One region of the Bradyrhizobium sp. 23AC genome, then DNA from elsewhere that is predicted to be linked to it. Evidence: predicted binding sites of a transcription regulator. Region 1 holds the regulator's gene; each other region holds the start of a gene.
The links. The regulator LexA, encoded in region 1, represses DNA repair genes until DNA is damaged. The targets are predictions, from matches to a motif close to TGTTCNNNNTGTGTTCNG.
Positions count from the first base shown of each region.

Region 2: RAD10_RS39175 (DUF3072 domain-containing protein) is a predicted target of LexA. The motif match lies at 1,821-1,838, and genes of this name have one in related genera.
Region 3: RAD10_RS04350 (YifB family Mg chelatase-like AAA ATPase) is a predicted target of LexA. The motif match lies at 2,994-3,011, and genes of this name have one in related genera.

Region 1 covers NZ_JAVAYN010000016.1:144,228-149,314, reverse strand. The annotation lists gene RAD10_RS29980 (HAD-IA family hydrolase) at 1-503, shown strand, start outside; gene RAD10_RS29975 (hypothetical protein) at 672-878, shown strand; gene RAD10_RS29970 (molybdopterin molybdotransferase MoeA) at 1,106-2,317, shown strand; gene lexA (transcriptional repressor LexA) at 2,494-3,195, shown strand; gene RAD10_RS29960 (hypothetical protein) at 3,785-4,219, shown strand; gene RAD10_RS29955 (GAF domain-containing protein) at 4,425-5,087, shown strand, end outside.
Region 2 covers NZ_JAVAYN010000032.1:40,196-45,282, forward strand. The annotation lists gene RAD10_RS39145 (HWE histidine kinase domain-containing protein) at 1-196, shown strand, start outside; gene RAD10_RS39150 (hypothetical protein) at 246-467, opposite strand; gene RAD10_RS39155 (hypothetical protein) at 609-866, shown strand; gene RAD10_RS39160 (hypothetical protein) at 962-1,210, shown strand; gene RAD10_RS39165 (hypothetical protein) at 1,322-1,519, opposite strand; gene RAD10_RS39170 (hypothetical protein) at 1,538-1,759, opposite strand; gene RAD10_RS39175 (DUF3072 domain-containing protein) at 1,875-2,069, shown strand; gene RAD10_RS39180 (DUF6496 domain-containing protein) at 2,149-2,427, shown strand; gene RAD10_RS39185 (hypothetical protein) at 2,440-2,802, opposite strand; gene RAD10_RS39190 (hypothetical protein) at 2,814-2,963, opposite strand; gene RAD10_RS39195 (Do family serine endopeptidase) at 3,077-4,624, opposite strand; gene RAD10_RS39200 (universal stress protein) at 4,835-5,087, shown strand, end outside.
Region 3 covers NZ_JAVAYN010000001.1:922,050-927,136, forward strand. The annotation lists gene RAD10_RS04330 (CpaD family pilus assembly protein) at 1-436, shown strand, start outside; gene RAD10_RS04335 (AAA family ATPase) at 433-1,722, shown strand; gene RAD10_RS04340 (tetratricopeptide repeat protein) at 1,744-2,517, opposite strand; gene RAD10_RS04345 (PilZ domain-containing protein) at 2,597-2,842, opposite strand; gene RAD10_RS04350 (YifB family Mg chelatase-like AAA ATPase) at 3,071-4,609, shown strand; gene RAD10_RS04355 (hypothetical protein) at 4,706-5,087, shown strand, end outside.

The DNA of each region.
Region 1 (5,087 bases):
AATCCATCGTCGCGCGCTATGTGCGCGACGAGGCCTACCGGCTGCATGAGGTCGGCAAGATCAGCGACGAGGACTATTTCGCTTCGCTGCGTGCTTCGCTCGGCATCGGCATTTCGGACGCGCAGTTCCTGGAAGGCTGGAACGCGATCTTCGCCGGCGAGATGCCTGATATCGCCGAGTTGCTGCCGCGCGCGGCGAAACAGATTCCGCTCTACGCCTTCTCCAACACCAACCGGCCGCATGTCGACTATTTCTCGAAGGAATATGGCGAGCTGCTCGGCCATTTCCGCGCGCTGTATCTGTCGTCCAGCATCGGCCTGCGAAAACCGGACGCGGAGGCTTTCGACCATGTCGTCGCCGCGATCGGCGTGCCCGCAGGACGCATCGTGTTCTTTGACGATCTCGCCGAGAACATCGAAGGCGCGCGGTCGCGCGGGCTGACGGCGGTGCATGTGACGTCGCCGCGCGACGTCGGGAACGCCTTGAAGGCATTGGGCATCTGACGATCTCCGCTCAGCGGGCGGCGCAACGTCGGGCAGCCTTCCCGGAACCAATTTTGCCCAAAATGAGGAACCAGAGCGCTTTGTGCATTTTTGTACGGAGTTCCGGGAACGGAATGGCCCCTTCCGGACTCTTGAGTCCGTTGGGACTTCTACACCGGACTTATGGACGTGCTGGGCAAAACCTATCTCACCAAGCAAGCCTCTCTCCTGCTTGAATTCGCAAGAACCACCTCGGATTCGGACCTTTCCGCCAAGCTGATCAGCAAGGCCGCCGACCTGAAATCCCAGGCCGATCCGCTGCCCGACAAGGATCAAGGCCCGAAGGCTCCCGACGTCGCGCTGGACGACGGGCCGGACCGGCCGAGCGGGAGTTGAGCGGTGCTGGCCGTGGCGCTCGTCATTCTCGTCCTCGCCATGGCCACCCTCCTGCCGATCGGTCTCGCTCTCTGGATCATGCCACGCCAGGCCTGAGCCCGCTTTTCGTACCGGGCCGGAAGCGGCAGGATAAATCGTGCCGGCTCCGCAATTTTGCCTCTGCTCCCGCGCTCGGTTAGAAGACTGTCGGAACATTTCGTCCGAACGTGCCGAGCAGGAGTTTCGCCGTGGCCTTGATGCCGGTTTCCGACGCCCTTGCTGCGGTGCTGGCGGGTGCAGCGCCGCTGCCTGCAGAGACGGTTTCGCTCGACGAAGCCTACCATCGCGTGCTCGCCCATGACGTCGCTGCGCGGCGCACCCAACCGCCCCAGGCGATGTCGGCGATGGACGGCTATGCCGTGCGCGCGGCCGACGCGGCGACAATCGATTCAGGGCTGACGATGATCGGTGAGGTCGCAGCGGGCCGTCCGTTCACGGGAAAGGTCGGCGCCGGCGAAGCGGTGCGGATCTTCACCGGCGGCGTCGTTCCCGACGGCGCCGACGCGGTCGTGATCCAGGAGGACACGATCGCCGAAGGCAAGCAAATAACGATCAAGGAAGCCGCGATCGTGGGTCGGCACATCCGCCCCGCCGGGGTCGATTTCCGCGAGGGCGACGTCCTCCTGCGCAAGGGAACCCGTCTGACGGAGCGCGATCTCGCCCTCGCCGCCGGAATGAATCACCCGCAACTCGCCGTCTGCCGCCGTCCGAAGGTCGCGATTCTCGCCACCGGCGATGAACTGGTGATGCCGGGCTCAACGCCCGGGCACGGCCAGATCGTCTATTCCAACGGCTATGCCCTGCACGCGCTCGCCCGCAGCGAGGGCGCCGAGACCATCGACCTCGGCGTTGCCGCCGATACGCTGGAGGCCACCACCGCCGGCATCCGCCGCGCGCGCGAAAGCGGCGCCGACATCCTGGTCACGACCGGGGGCGCATCGGTCGGCGACCACGATCTGGTCCAGCAGGCGCTCAAGGACGAAGGCATCGCGATGGCGTTCTGGAAGATCGCGATGCGGCCCGGCAAGCCGATGATGCACGGACGCTTAGGGACGATGGGCGTCATCGGCCTGCCCGGCAATCCCGTGTCGTCCTATGTCTGCGCCTTCCTGTTCATGGTGCCGCTGATTCGCGCGCTGTCGGGCCGTTCGGTGATTCATCACCATCGCGAGCGCGCCGTGCTGGGCCGCGATCTCGGCGTCAACGACCAGCGCGAGGATTATCTGCGCGCGCGCCTGGAGCTGCGCGACGACGGCACGCTCGTCGCCCTTCCCGTCAGCCATCAAGACTCCTCTCTGCTTGCGAATCTTGCTGCAGCACAGGTACTTCTCGTGCGCCCACCGTTCGCGCCGAAGGCCGAGGCCGGCAGCCCTTGCGAGGTGCTGCGGCTCCCCGTCTGACCTGCGCGGCCACACGCATTCCGCGCGCTTCGTTCTGTTCACGCAAAATTAAGCAGTTGCGGAACATGTATCGAACATATAGTGTCCGTTCATGATTTGTTTCGAGGATGTAGCGGCTTATCGCTGAATTCATCGTCTCGGAATCGAACGACATCAACCGGGGGACTTTGGTCGAGATGTTAACGCGCAAACAATACGAGCTTCTGCGGTTCATCAGCGAACGCTTGAAGGAAAGCGGCGTGCCGCCGTCCTTCGACGAGATGAAGGATGCACTCGACCTGCGCTCGAAGTCAGGCATCCACCGCCTGATCACCGCGCTCGAAGAGCGCGGCTTCATCCGCCGCCTGCCCAACCGCGCCCGGGCCATCGAAGTGATCAAGCTGCCGGAGCTCCAGGCTGCGGCCGGCAACCGACGCGGCTTCACGCCAAGCGTCATCGAGGGCAATCTCGGCAAGGTGCGTGCGAGCTCCAGCCCGTCCGCGGACGAGGGCGAGCGGCCCGTTGCGGTGCCGGTGATGGGCCGCATCGCAGCCGGCACCCCGATCGAGGCATTGCAGACCCGCAGCCACACCATCAGCGTGCCGCCCGACATGCTCGGCTCCGGCGAGCATTACGCGCTCGAAGTGCGCGGCGATTCCATGGTCGAGGCCGGCATCCTCGACGGCGACATGGCGCTGATCCAGCGCAACGAGAGCGCCGATACCGGCGACATCGTTGTGGCGCTGATCGACGACGAGGAAGCCACGCTCAAGCGCTTCCGCCGCCGCGGCGCCTCGATCGCGCTGGAGCCCGCCAATGCCGCTTATGAGGTGCGCATCCTGCCGCCGAACCGCGTGAAGATTCAGGGCAAGCTGATCGGGCTTTACCGCAAGTACTGATACCGGAAGTACTCATACCGGAAGTACTCATACCGGAAGTACTCAGTGCCGCGCGCGCCTGCGATCGGCATCGCCGATCGGAGATTGGAGCGGATGATGGTCCGCTCCGGCTGGATGGTCTTTCTGGTACTGCACAGATTATCTGGCCCCTCCTCGTCCGCGACATCCCCGGCGGGCCGCGCGAAGCAACATCGCTTCGCGGCCTTTCGAGTTCGAGGGGGACAGCCCAAATGCGCCAGATCGTTTGAGCGCAGCCGCAGCAACGCTGATCGCATCATCATGTCGGCCAGGACACCGCCGTGATCTAGAAAATCCGCAACGACCGCAATGCAGCGCGTACGCAGCCGAGCTGACGATACTAGGACTGGCTGGTTTCGCTGGTCGTTGACGCGCGCCTGCCAAATGCACGGAAGCCGACTTTGTTCCTATCGAATTCGGAAAAGATGGAAAAGATAATGTGATCGGGGCTCGCGGATCCCAGCCGCAGATTTGCCTACAACCAAGCAGACCGTCACGTGCTTCCACTCTGGTAGGGGCCTGCGCCTCCGAAAGAGGTGCGGGTCGCTATCTCTGCATTGAGGAGCACCCGATGTGTGACTACAGCCTGCATGCCGTCGCGACGCGCCCCGCAGAAGTCGGCGAGACGATCGTCACGACAACATTCCGCGGCACCTCGACGCGCGGCTTCGCCTCCGAAGCCGATCTCTCCGTCGCGGTCTGCCTGCTGCCGGGAACGGAGCTCGCCTTCGCCGACAACGTCCGTTACGATAACCGCTGGATCTGGACGCGCACCGTCAACTCCCGCGTCGGCAAGTTCGGCAAGATCGATCCGCACATTCCCGATCGCCATCATGACGCGATCGAATTCCCGGACGGCAAATCCGTGCTGGTGACGCAGCTCGTCGAGGGCCAGCGCGCAACCGTGCTGCAACTGCCGGTGACTCAACCGATCGGCGAGCGCGAGCACAAGCCGAAGATCATCGCCGACAGTCGCCCGACGGTCACGCGACTGCCGATCGGCTGACGCCCTCCGGCCGAGAGGTCGAGGGCCAGGATTGAAATGCCGTCGCCGGCCGAGGCCGGCGAGCCCGGTGGGTTTTTGCTTCTCGAAATTCGAGCGGCGAACCTCGTCGCCGCACGAAGTTTGGGCCGTCCTGCCTGAATTTTGAACCTCCGCTCCGCAGCCAAATGACCGATGCTGTCGTGATTTGAGGCGGCGGACACGCTCGATGAAAACCTTCATTCGCGTCGTTGAACTCTGGGTGCCTGACCGGACGCGCATGCGGCTGGAATTCGGCGGCGGCCTCTACGATGAAGGGCTGTCCGCGTTCAAGGCCGTCAGCGAAGAGCTGCACTTCGGATATGACGAGGGGCTTCCAGGCAAGGCCTGGGCCTGCGGCCATCCCGTCATCCTCACGAAATTCGCCAACTCCTATTTCAAGCGGACCGATCAGGCCGTCGCGGCCGGCCTCACCTGCGGCGTGGCGGTGCCGGTGTTCGCAGGCGAATTCCTGCAAGCGGTGATGGTGCTGTTCTGCGGCGACGACGAGGCGCATGTCGGCGCGATCGAACTCTGGCACAACGATCCTGATCTCTCCTACGAGATGGGCCTCGTCGACGGCTATTACGGCGCAGCTGACATGTTCGAATTCAACTCCCGCCACACCAGATTTCCTCGCGGCTTCGGCCTGCCCGGACGCACCTGGAAGGCGGGCCTGCCGCTGATCATCAGAGACCTGCACGACGCCAAGAGCTTCCTGCGCTGGGAGGACGCAGCCAAGGTCGGGATCAATCTCGGCGTCGGCGTGCCCTACCGAACCGGCACCGACCAGACCTGGGTCCTGACATTCCTCTCCGCGCAGGCAACGCCGATTGCGCGACGCTTCGAGATC
Region 2 (5,087 bases), on a different contig from region 1:
GAAATCTCGCGGCTTCGGCACGCGAAGCCTGCTTGCGAGCGTCGAGTCCCAGCTCGGAGGACAGGCGCAATTCGATTGGCGAGCCGAAGGACTATTGTGTCGCCTCAAGGTGCCGCTGACACGCAAGACGGCGACGACCGCCCCCGGAAAATTCGACGCCCCCAGCTTAGCCGAATTGCAACGCGCCTCGGGCTAAAGCGCGATGCGATCAGGATGAATCGCTGCGCACTTTTCCGGATCATGCTTTAGCCAGACGCCGCCATCCTGGTTTGCCGCGGCGGCCGCGCTTCCTCGGCGAGGCGTCCTTCGAGCCAGGCTTCCGTCTGAGCGAGATCGCGTAGCGCCCTCGCGTAGCGGCGGGCCGCACTTCGCTCCGCACCGCGCGGCAGTTTGCGGGCCTTGCGCAGCATGTCCGCAGCCGCGTTGCGATAGGCCAGCGAGCGGTAAAGAAAGACTACCTTACCCATATCGAATGTTCCCGTTTTGCCGACGCTTATCCTCGCAGGCCCGGCATGAACGTCGGATGAAGCCGGTGATGACAATTCCTTCATGCGTTTGGAACCGGTGAATATCGCCCGCGTTTGCATGCCAGTCGGGATGCAGTTCCCATGCGCGCAAAAAAGTCGTCGGACTTGATCTCTCCCACCGGCCTCATCAAGCTGATGACGCATGCGATGATGGGGGCAGCCCTCGGCCTCGCCTTCAGCCTCACGCTGATCCTGTCCAATCCCGCCGTCGCCAGGCTGCTCGATCACGGCGGAAGCCAGGCCGCAATCGTCTTCGCCCTCACATTGGTGACGACGTTCGCGATCGGCGCGACACTCACCGGCGTCGTGTTCATCCTCGCAGAGGACAAGCAATCTTGAACCGTGCGTGCGGCGCGGCAGATGCGTTTGTCGGGAACTCCTTCGGCAAATGGCGGTTGGCTGCCTGCGTCAATTTAACTCAGGGAGTTCCCCGCATGACAACGGCAAAGCTCGTTCTCACCGCAATGTTGGCCACCGGCCTCGCCGCCGCGCCGCTCGCCGCACAGGCCAAGTCGCACAAGGCCAAACACGGATCATCGATGTCGTCCTCGCAGACCACGGGCGCCAACACCAAGGCCTCGAAGGGCGCGGATCCTTCCGGCCAGGGCGGCTCCGGTCCCGGCTCGGACCAGGGCGGCACCATGACGAACAAGAGCAGCAAGGGCATGAGCAATACCAAGTGAGCTCAGGCCGACATGACATCAAAAACCCCGCGGCGACGCGGGGCTTTTTTCTTGTTTCTTGATGCCGATCGGCAATCGAGCGCCACATCGTCGAGCGCCCGCGTCAGCTCGTTACGGGCGACGCGTTTCAGAGTTGAGCGCAGCATTCGTCTTCACGAGTTGCTCGAGCTGCGCCCGCTTGCGTCCGATCAGAAGTTGGGCCGCAGCATCGTCGAGCCCCGCACGCTGCAATTGCCGGATGGCAGAGCCCAATTCGAGAATCTCGGCGCGCAACCTCAAGATCCGGTAAGTGTCCGGGTCTTCCTCCACGGCGGCCCCCAAAAGGTTTCAGCGCCGCGTGCTCGCGCGCTCGGGATTGCCGGCTGTCTTCACGAGACGAAGGCGCACCCGGTCGCGAACGTCAGGCAGGACATCGCGGCCGCCGGCAGCCTTCCATTCGCCGATCAGCAAATTGACCTTCCGGCGCAGATCCATCTGCGCCAGGGCCTGCTGGACGCAATCGCGGTCGCCGTTGATGAGATCGCGCACGGAGGCCTCGACGCCGGCCATCTCAACCCTCAAGGCGCTGATTTTACGCCGAATTTCGTTAATTCTGTTGTCCATGGCTTGTTAGAACAAAATAAGAACATATAGTCAAGTCACGATTTCAGGACGGAGAAGCGACATGCAGGTTCAAGGCAAATACGACGCCAGGGTTTTCCTCGCCGAGCAGATGACACGGACGCAGGGGCTGAGGCTGAAACGGCTGAGTGAAGAAGCGTATCAGCCAGCACAATATGCGCGCGATCTGTCCTTCACCGAGGCCGCACGGCGCATTCACGTGCTGGAAGCGGAGATCGAGCTGGCGAATTCCTTCTAGGCTGCGCCTGGAACGCTGTCCGCGTCCTTCGGAACCATGCCCGTGTCGAATGGTTCTCCCCGGCCAAGGGAGAACATGCATGGCACGCAAGGCAAAGAAGCGCCGCTACTCACGCAGCTCCGGCAGCGATGTCGAAAGCGAGATGCGCCGCTACAAGAAGGGCACGGCAAAGAGCGGTCGCAAAGGCCGTGGCGGACGCGTGAAGAGTCGCAAGCAGGCGATCGCGATCGGACTGTCGAAGGCGCGCAAGAAGGGCAAGAAGGTCCCGAAGAAGGCTGCCAAGAAGACGTCCAAGAAGAGGACGACCAAGAAGAGGACAACCAAGAAATCGTCGAAGCGCAAATCCAGCAAGCGCTGACGTTGGCCCGTGTCAGATCATGCTGCCCGGCATGAAGCAGCGGATCGAAACCCCGAACGCGGTCTTCACCGGCCACACCATGGTGCGGCCGGCCCGGTTCGGCTCGGTGATGACGGCTTCGTCCGGCACCTCGATCCATTCGCCGTCGAGACGCACGCGATAATGCCCGTTATGCGACTCCCAGTCGGGATCGGCGACGGCAAAACCATCCGCATCCGAGCAGCACGGACCAAGGTGGCTGCGCAGGCTGTCGAACCATGGCTTCAGGGGTGAGTCCGCGTAGCGGCCGTCGTCCCGCCCGAGAGCGTTTCCGCCCCAGAGCACGATTGGCGCCACGAGTAGCGCCCTCCTCAGCGAGAGCTTCAATCGATCCATGTCGGCACCGATCAAATGCGAACCAGCGGCCAGTTCCAGAAGCCGGCGGCAAGTTCGAAGTTCCACGCTTGCACGGTCCCGGCGGCATCGTTGCCGCCGGCGACCTGCACGAGTCGGAACTTTGATGAGCGAACACGGCTTTTTCGGACGAACCGCGTCATCGTCGCTGCCGTTAACGAGAATGTTATCGATCGCCTCCCGGGAGTCCTGAAGGCGAACGAAAAAGGCGGCCTCGAGGGCCGCCTTTCTTGATCCATGCCGATCGACGTTCGCCTCAGGCGAGTGGTACCGCGACGAAGCGGGTCGCCTGCGCGCTTCTGACCTGCAACAGCACGCTGCGCTTGCCGGACGATTTGGCCTGCGCCAGCTCGGAACGGACATCGCCGACATTGGCGACGGCCTTGCCGCCGACATTGAGGATGACGTCGCCGGTCTGGATGCCGCGCTGCGCCGCCGGCCCTTGCGGATCGACTTCGGTGACGACAACGCCCTTCTGGCCAGCGCCCTGGACGTCACCGGCCGGAGCCAAAGCAAGACCGAGGCGCGGCGTGTCGGCGTTCGACTGCGTCTTGCCCTCACCCGTCTTGAGGTCTCCCTGGGCCTGCCGCTGGTTCGGCAGTTCGCCGAGCGCGAGCGTCACCGTTTTGCTGTCGCCCTTGTGGAAGACGTCGAGCTTCACTGAGCTGCCAGGCGCAAGGGTCGCGATCGTGCGGGCGAGGTCGCGGGAATCCTTGACCGCTGTGCCGTTGACGGCGGTGATGACATCGCCCGCCTCGATGCCGGCCTTCGCCGCCGGGCTGCCATCCTGCGGATTGTCGACGATCGCACCGCGCGCCTCCTTCAGGCCGAGGCTGTCGGCAATCTCGGCGGTGACCGGCTGCACTTGCACGCCGAGCCAGCCGCGGGTCACGGCGCCCTTGTCCTTCAGCTGCGCGACGACGAGCTTTGCGGTCGAGGCCGGAATGTCGAAGCCGATGCCGACCGAACCGCCGGAGGGCGAGAAGATCGCAGTGTTCACGCCGATCACGTTGCCGCTCATGTCGAAGGCCGGGCCGCCGGAATTGCCCTTGTTGATGGGCGCATCGATCTGGATGAAGTCGTCATAAGGGCCGTTGCCGATGTCGCGGCCGCTGGCCGAGACGATGCCGGCAGTCACGGTGCCGCCGAGGCCGAAGGGATTGCCGACCGCGACCACCCAGTCGCCGATGCGCGGCTTCTGGTCGGAGAATTTGACGAACGGGAAGTCCTTCTTGCCGTCGACCTTGATCAGCGCGAGATCGGTCTTCGGATCGGTGCCGACGACCTTGGCGGTGTAGCTCGTGCCGTCATCCATGGTCACCTGCACCGACTCGGCGTGGTCGACGACGTGGTTGTTGGTCACGGCATAGCCGTCGGCCGAGATGAAAAAGCCGGAGCCTTCGCCCGTGATCATCTGATGGCGCTGGCGCGGCATGCCGTTCATCCCGCCCGGGCCACGGAAGCCGAACTGCCGCGAGAACTGGTCGAACGGGGTATCCTCGTCCTGATCCATCCGGTTCTGCTGCAGCATCGCGCTCTTGTCGTTGTCCTGGTCGATCTTGACGCGCACCGAGATGACGGCAGGTTTGACCTTGCTGACCAGGTCACCGAAGCCCGGCGGGGTCGCGGCGGATTCGGCGGCCTGGGCCGGGGTAATGAAGGAGCTCGGACCGAACGGCGAAGAGCTGGGAGCAGCCGCCAGCACGGCCACGCCGAGCGCGGCCACGGTGCCGAGCAACGCAAGCCGGCGCGGCCTCAGGATCCTGCGGGACGTCTTGGTGTCGGAATTGACGCGATCGTTCATGTCGAAATGTCCATGTTGGATAAGGTGTCGCCTTGCATCCAACATGGCCATCGTCACCTTACGACGTCCCGTCCATCCGATTAAATCTTGGCAAAGAATGCGCGGGGCCCCCCGGGAAAGTCGTCCCCTGCGCATTTGATGCAGCTCAACGCGGGCCCTATGGGCAGTGAAAAAATGCGACCACCGAATGATGTTCATCGGAGGCGCGCCATGTACAAAGACATTCTCGTCCACATCCCCACCGAACGCCCCATGCGCTGCGCGATCGAGGGCTCGATTTCGCTCGCGGCGCAGTTCAACGCCCATCTCGACGCAGTCGCGATCGGCTATGTCGCAACCAGTGCGGCTTACGTGATGGAGGGCGGCGCCGCGGTGGCGGCCGTGTTCGAACTGGAACGCGAGCGCGCGGTGGAGCGGGCCGAGGCCGCGCTCGCGGTGTTTGGCATCGAAGCGGCGAACGCCG
Region 3 (5,087 bases), on a different contig from region 1:
CGCGAATTCGCGCGCGGCGGCTGCGACCTATCGGGAAATCCGTTCCGTCCTCGCATCCGGCGGCGTGCCGTCGCGTGCCATCGTCCAGCATCCCTATCGCCCCGAGGATCCCGGGCTGCTGCCCACCATCCGCCTGAGCTATTCGAAGATCGCCGCGGTCGCCGGCCCCTGCGGGCTGTGGCCGGAAGACCTCGGCCCCAACATCCTCGATCCCGGCTACAACGAGAACCGGCCCTACTTCAATCTGGGCTGCGCCAGCCAGCGCAATCTCGCCGCGATGATCGACAATCCGGCCGACCTCGAGCAGCCGCGATCCGAGACGCCCGCCTATACCGCGCGGCGCGACATCGCCTTTGATCGCTATCGCAAGGGCACTGCGATCTCGACTCCCAATTCCGAGGCCGACAGGGCCAAGCTCAGCGACACAGGCAAATGACCGGCATTCACGACGAAGAAGCGGACGATCCGCAGCACCCCGAGGAACACATTGCGCCGGTTCCGCGCATCTCGGTGCAGGCCTTTTGCGAAACCGAGAAGACGCTCGCCGCGGTGACCGCGGCCGGGCAGGACCGCCGGCTCGCCAAGGCCCACCTCACCGCCAAGGACGGTGGCCTTGCCGCGGCGATCGAAGTCTATGAATCGATGCCGACGCCGAACGTGATCGTGATCGAATCCGACGGTACGCGCGACATCCTCGAGGGACTCGACGACCTCGCCGGCGTCTGCGACCCCGGCACCCGCGTGGTCGTGATCGGCAATCCCAACGACACCGCGCCCTATCGCGAACTGGTGCGCCGCGGCGTCAACGATTACGTGGTGGGACCGGTCGAAACCCTCGACGTCGTCCGCTCCATCTGCAGCCTGTTCTCGGCCTCCGAGGCCATCATCACCGGCCGCGTCATCGCGGTGGTCGGCGCCAAGGGCGGCGTCGGCGCCTCCACCGTCGCGCACAATGTGGCCTGGACCATCGCCCGTGACCTCGCGCTCGATTCCGTCGTGATCGACCTCGACCTCGCCTTCGGCACCGCGGGCCTCGACTACAACCAGGACCCCGTGCAGGGCATCGCCAACGCGGTGCTGTCGCAGGACCGGCCGGACACGGCGCTGATGGAGCGCCTGCTCTCCAAATGCACCGAGCGCCTCAGCCTCCTCGCGGCGCCTGCCACCCTCGACCGCGTCTATGATTTTGGCGCCGAAGCTTTCGACGCCGTGTTCGACACGCTGCGCATGACCACGCCGTGCATCGTGCTCGACGTTCCCCACCAATGGTCCGGCTGGACGCGGCGCGCGCTGGTGAACGCAGACGACATCGTGATCGTGGCCGAGCCAGATCTGGCCAATTTGCGCAACACCAAGAACATGCTGAGCGTGCTGAAGGCGGCACGGCCGAACGACCGGCCGCCGCTGTACTGCCTCAACCAGGTCGGCATGCACAAGCGCGCGGAGATCGAGGTCAAGGCGTTCGCCAAGACGATGGAAAGCCAGCCGATCGCGGTGATCCCGTTCGATTCGAAACTGTTCTCCACCGCGGCCAATAACGGCCAGATGATCGCGGAGGTCTCCAAGAGCCACCGCACCACCGAGCTGTTCCAGAACATGGCGAACCGCCTCGCCGGGCGTGGCGAGGTGAAAAAGCCGAAGCGCTCGCTGCTCGGGCCGCTGCTCAAGAAGCTCAAGGGCAGATCAAGCCGCAACTCCGCGCCGCATCGCAAGGCGTCGTAAGCGTACATTAAAAGGGGCGGATTACTTGTCCGCCCGCTGCTGCTTCTTCGCCAGCAGCTGCCGCAGCGCCGCGACCTTGGCCGCGGCCTGGTCCGGCGGCAAATCCGCCTTCACGAGGATTTCGGCCTCGGCCTCGCGGCCCTGCAATCCCAGCACGAGCGCGAGATTGGCGCGGACCCGCGCATCATTCTGATTGCGCTGGTAAGCGCGGCCGAGCACCTGTTCGGCCTTCGGCAGATTGTTTTGCAGCATATAGGACAGGCCGAGATTGGACAGCACGGTCGGCTCGTCCGGCACGATCTTCAACGCCGCGGCATAATATTGCTGCGCCTCTTCGTTGCGGCCGAGCTGGTCGAGCGCGGCACCCTGCGCCGACAGGATGCGCCAGTCCGGATCCTCGGGCGTATGCGCGCGGCTGAGGACATCGAAGGCCTGCTGGAAACTGCCGCTGTCGGCGAGCGCGCGGCCATAGCCGGCGAGCAGCGCCTTGTTGCTGGGATGGGCGAGCACGGCCTGCTCCATGACCGCGACCGCCTGCGCGCGCTGGCCGCTCTCGCGCAGCGCCTTGCCGTAGGCGAGCGCAACGTTGGGATCACTGGGCTTGGCGCGATAGCGCTCGCGCAACGCGTCCATCTCTGGCTTGGCGTCGGCCTTGGCCGCCGTTTCCGATCTGACACCGAGCGCGCCGGTCACATCCTCGATGCCGGCGGTCTGGCAGCCGCCGAGCGCGAGCGCGAGAAAGGCGGGAAGCAGCAATCTCGCCCGGGGAGAGGCGAGGGACGAACGCTTGGACATACTCTGATCACTCGGCAACTGATCAGAGATGCTTACCGATTAACGCTAAAGTCCCGTTAAGGACGCGGCCTGTGAGATCTTAGTCGGTGAACTCGGCACCGAATTCGCAGCCGATGCGCCAGCGCAGGCGGCATTGGCGGGAATAGTCGGGTGCGAAGATGATGGTGAATTGCGGCGGCACTTCCAGGTATTCCGCCACCACTTTCACGCCGCCATCCGAGATATCGGTGATCGTGCAGTCCCGCGGCAGCGAGCCCGCGCCAAAATGGATCTTGGCGAGCCGGCTGCATACCCGACGTTCGCTTCTCCGGCGATTTGCAAGCATTTGAATTGTTCACCCGTTAGACCACGGCCCATCCCGCAACCTTAGGAGTAGCGGACATTCGTTGGAATGTGCTGAGGACAGAAGCTGGCATTCGAGACGTAGTGTCGGCGTGGCGTTTACGATTGGTTAGGGCTTGCTCCCCGTCCCAGATCGTTCCCGTATTGTTCTTGCGGAAACGGCCCGCCTCTGCTACCCCTAATTGTGCGAGAGGGGCAGGCTGGTTTGAGCATGGTTCAACGGGTTTCCACCGTCGCCTTTGAGGGGATCGAGGCCCGCGCGGTCGACGTGCAGGTGCAGGTTGCGCCCGGTCTGCCGGCCTTCGCGATCGTGGGCCTGCCGGACAAGGCGGTGTCGGAGGCGCGCGAGCGGGTGCGCTCGGCGCTGATCGCCTCGGGGCTGGCGCTGCCGGCGCGGCGGATCATCGTCAATCTGGCGCCGGCCGACCTCCCGAAGGAAGGCAGCCATTACGATTTGCCGATCGCGCTCGGCCTGATGGCGGCGATCGGCGCGATCCCGCCGGATGCGCTGACCGGTTTCACCGTGCTCGGCGAGCTCGGCCTCGACGGCTCGATCGCGCCCGTGGCCGGCGTTCTTCCCGCCGCGTTCGGCGCCAATATGCGCGAGGAAGGACTGATCTGCCCGGCCTCGTGCGGCTCCGAAGCGGCGTGGGCGAGCCCGGACATCCAGATCATCGCGGCAAGCTCGCTGATCCAGATCGCCAATCACTTCAAGGGCACGCAGGTGCTGTCGCGGCCGTCACCGAAGGTGCACGAACCCGCCGCCTCCACGCTCGACCTGCGCGACATCAAGGGTCAGGAAAGCGCCAAGCGCGCGCTGGAGATCGCCGCCTCTGGCGGGCATCATCTGCTCATGATCGGCGCGCCCGGCGCCGGCAAGTCGATGCTGGCGGCGCGCCTGCCCTCGATCCTGCCGCCGCTGTCACCGAGCGAACTGCTCGAGGTCTCGATGATCGCCTCCGTCGCCGGCGAGATCGACGGCGGCGCGCTGACGGCGCGGCGGCCGTTCCGCTCGCCGCATCATTCCGCCAGCATGGCCGCGCTCACCGGCGGCGGCATGCGCGCAAAACCCGGCGAGATCTCGCTGGCGCATCAGGGCGTGCTGTTCCTCGACGAGCTGCCCGAATTCGATCCGCGCGTGCTGGATTCGCTGCGGCAGCCGCTGGAGAACGGCGAGGTCGCGGTGTCGCGCGCCAACCATCGCGTCACCTATCCTGCCCGCTTCATGCTGGTCGCGGCGATGAATCCGTGCCGCTGCGGCAACGCGTTCGAGCCGGGCTATGCCTGCAAGCGCGGCCGCGTCGACCGCTGCACCGGCGACTACCAGGCGCGCATCTCCGGCCCGCTGATGGACCGCATCGACCTGCGCATCGAGGTGCCCGCCGTGACCGCGGCCGATCTGATCCTGCCACCGCCGGCGGAAGGCTCCGCCGAGGTCGCCGCCCGCGTGGCGGCGGCGCGCGACATCCAGCTCGCGCGTTATGCCGATGCCGGCCTGCCCAAGGTTCGCACAAATGTCGAGGCTCCTGCCTCCGTGCTGGAGGAGATCGCAAAGCCGGACGCGCAGGGCCAGAAGCTGCTGCGCGACGCCGCCGAGACCATGCGGCTGTCGGCGCGCGGCTATCACCGCGTGCTGCGGGTGGCGCGCACGTTGGCCGACCTCGATCGCGCCGACAAGATCGGCCGGCTGCATCTCGCCGAAGCCTTGTCCTACCGCGCACTCGCGGAGGATGTGCGGCAGCTGGCTTGATCATTCCGCGCATCAACCCGGCGGTAACCAGTTTCCTTTACGCTCTGCAAACCATAAGGCCCAATGAGTTCCCGGGGCCCCGGCGAGTAGAGTGTCATGTTGCGTTTCAAGATCCTGGCCTCGGTTGTTCCCTTGTTGGCGGCTGCGGTGTTCGCCCGCGCGGAGATCGGTTCGGTCTCGCATCCCTGCATCGCCCTCGGCGAAACCTCGGTCGAGCTCACCTCCCTGTTCTGGACCGCCGGCGTCCATGTCGCCTTCACCGAAGATCCCGCCCGGGCCACGGTGCGGGTTCAGATCACCGACGATGCCGATACCGCGGACTTCGCCGTGGTCGACGACGGTCTCGGTTCCGAGCCGGATTCCTGTCAGGCCAATGCCACGACGCGCCTGGTCTCGATTGCCGCTCAGCCCGTCGATGGCGGCCAGGTGATCTATCTCTCCACCGAAGGGCCGGCGGATTACCGCATCTATGTGCGCT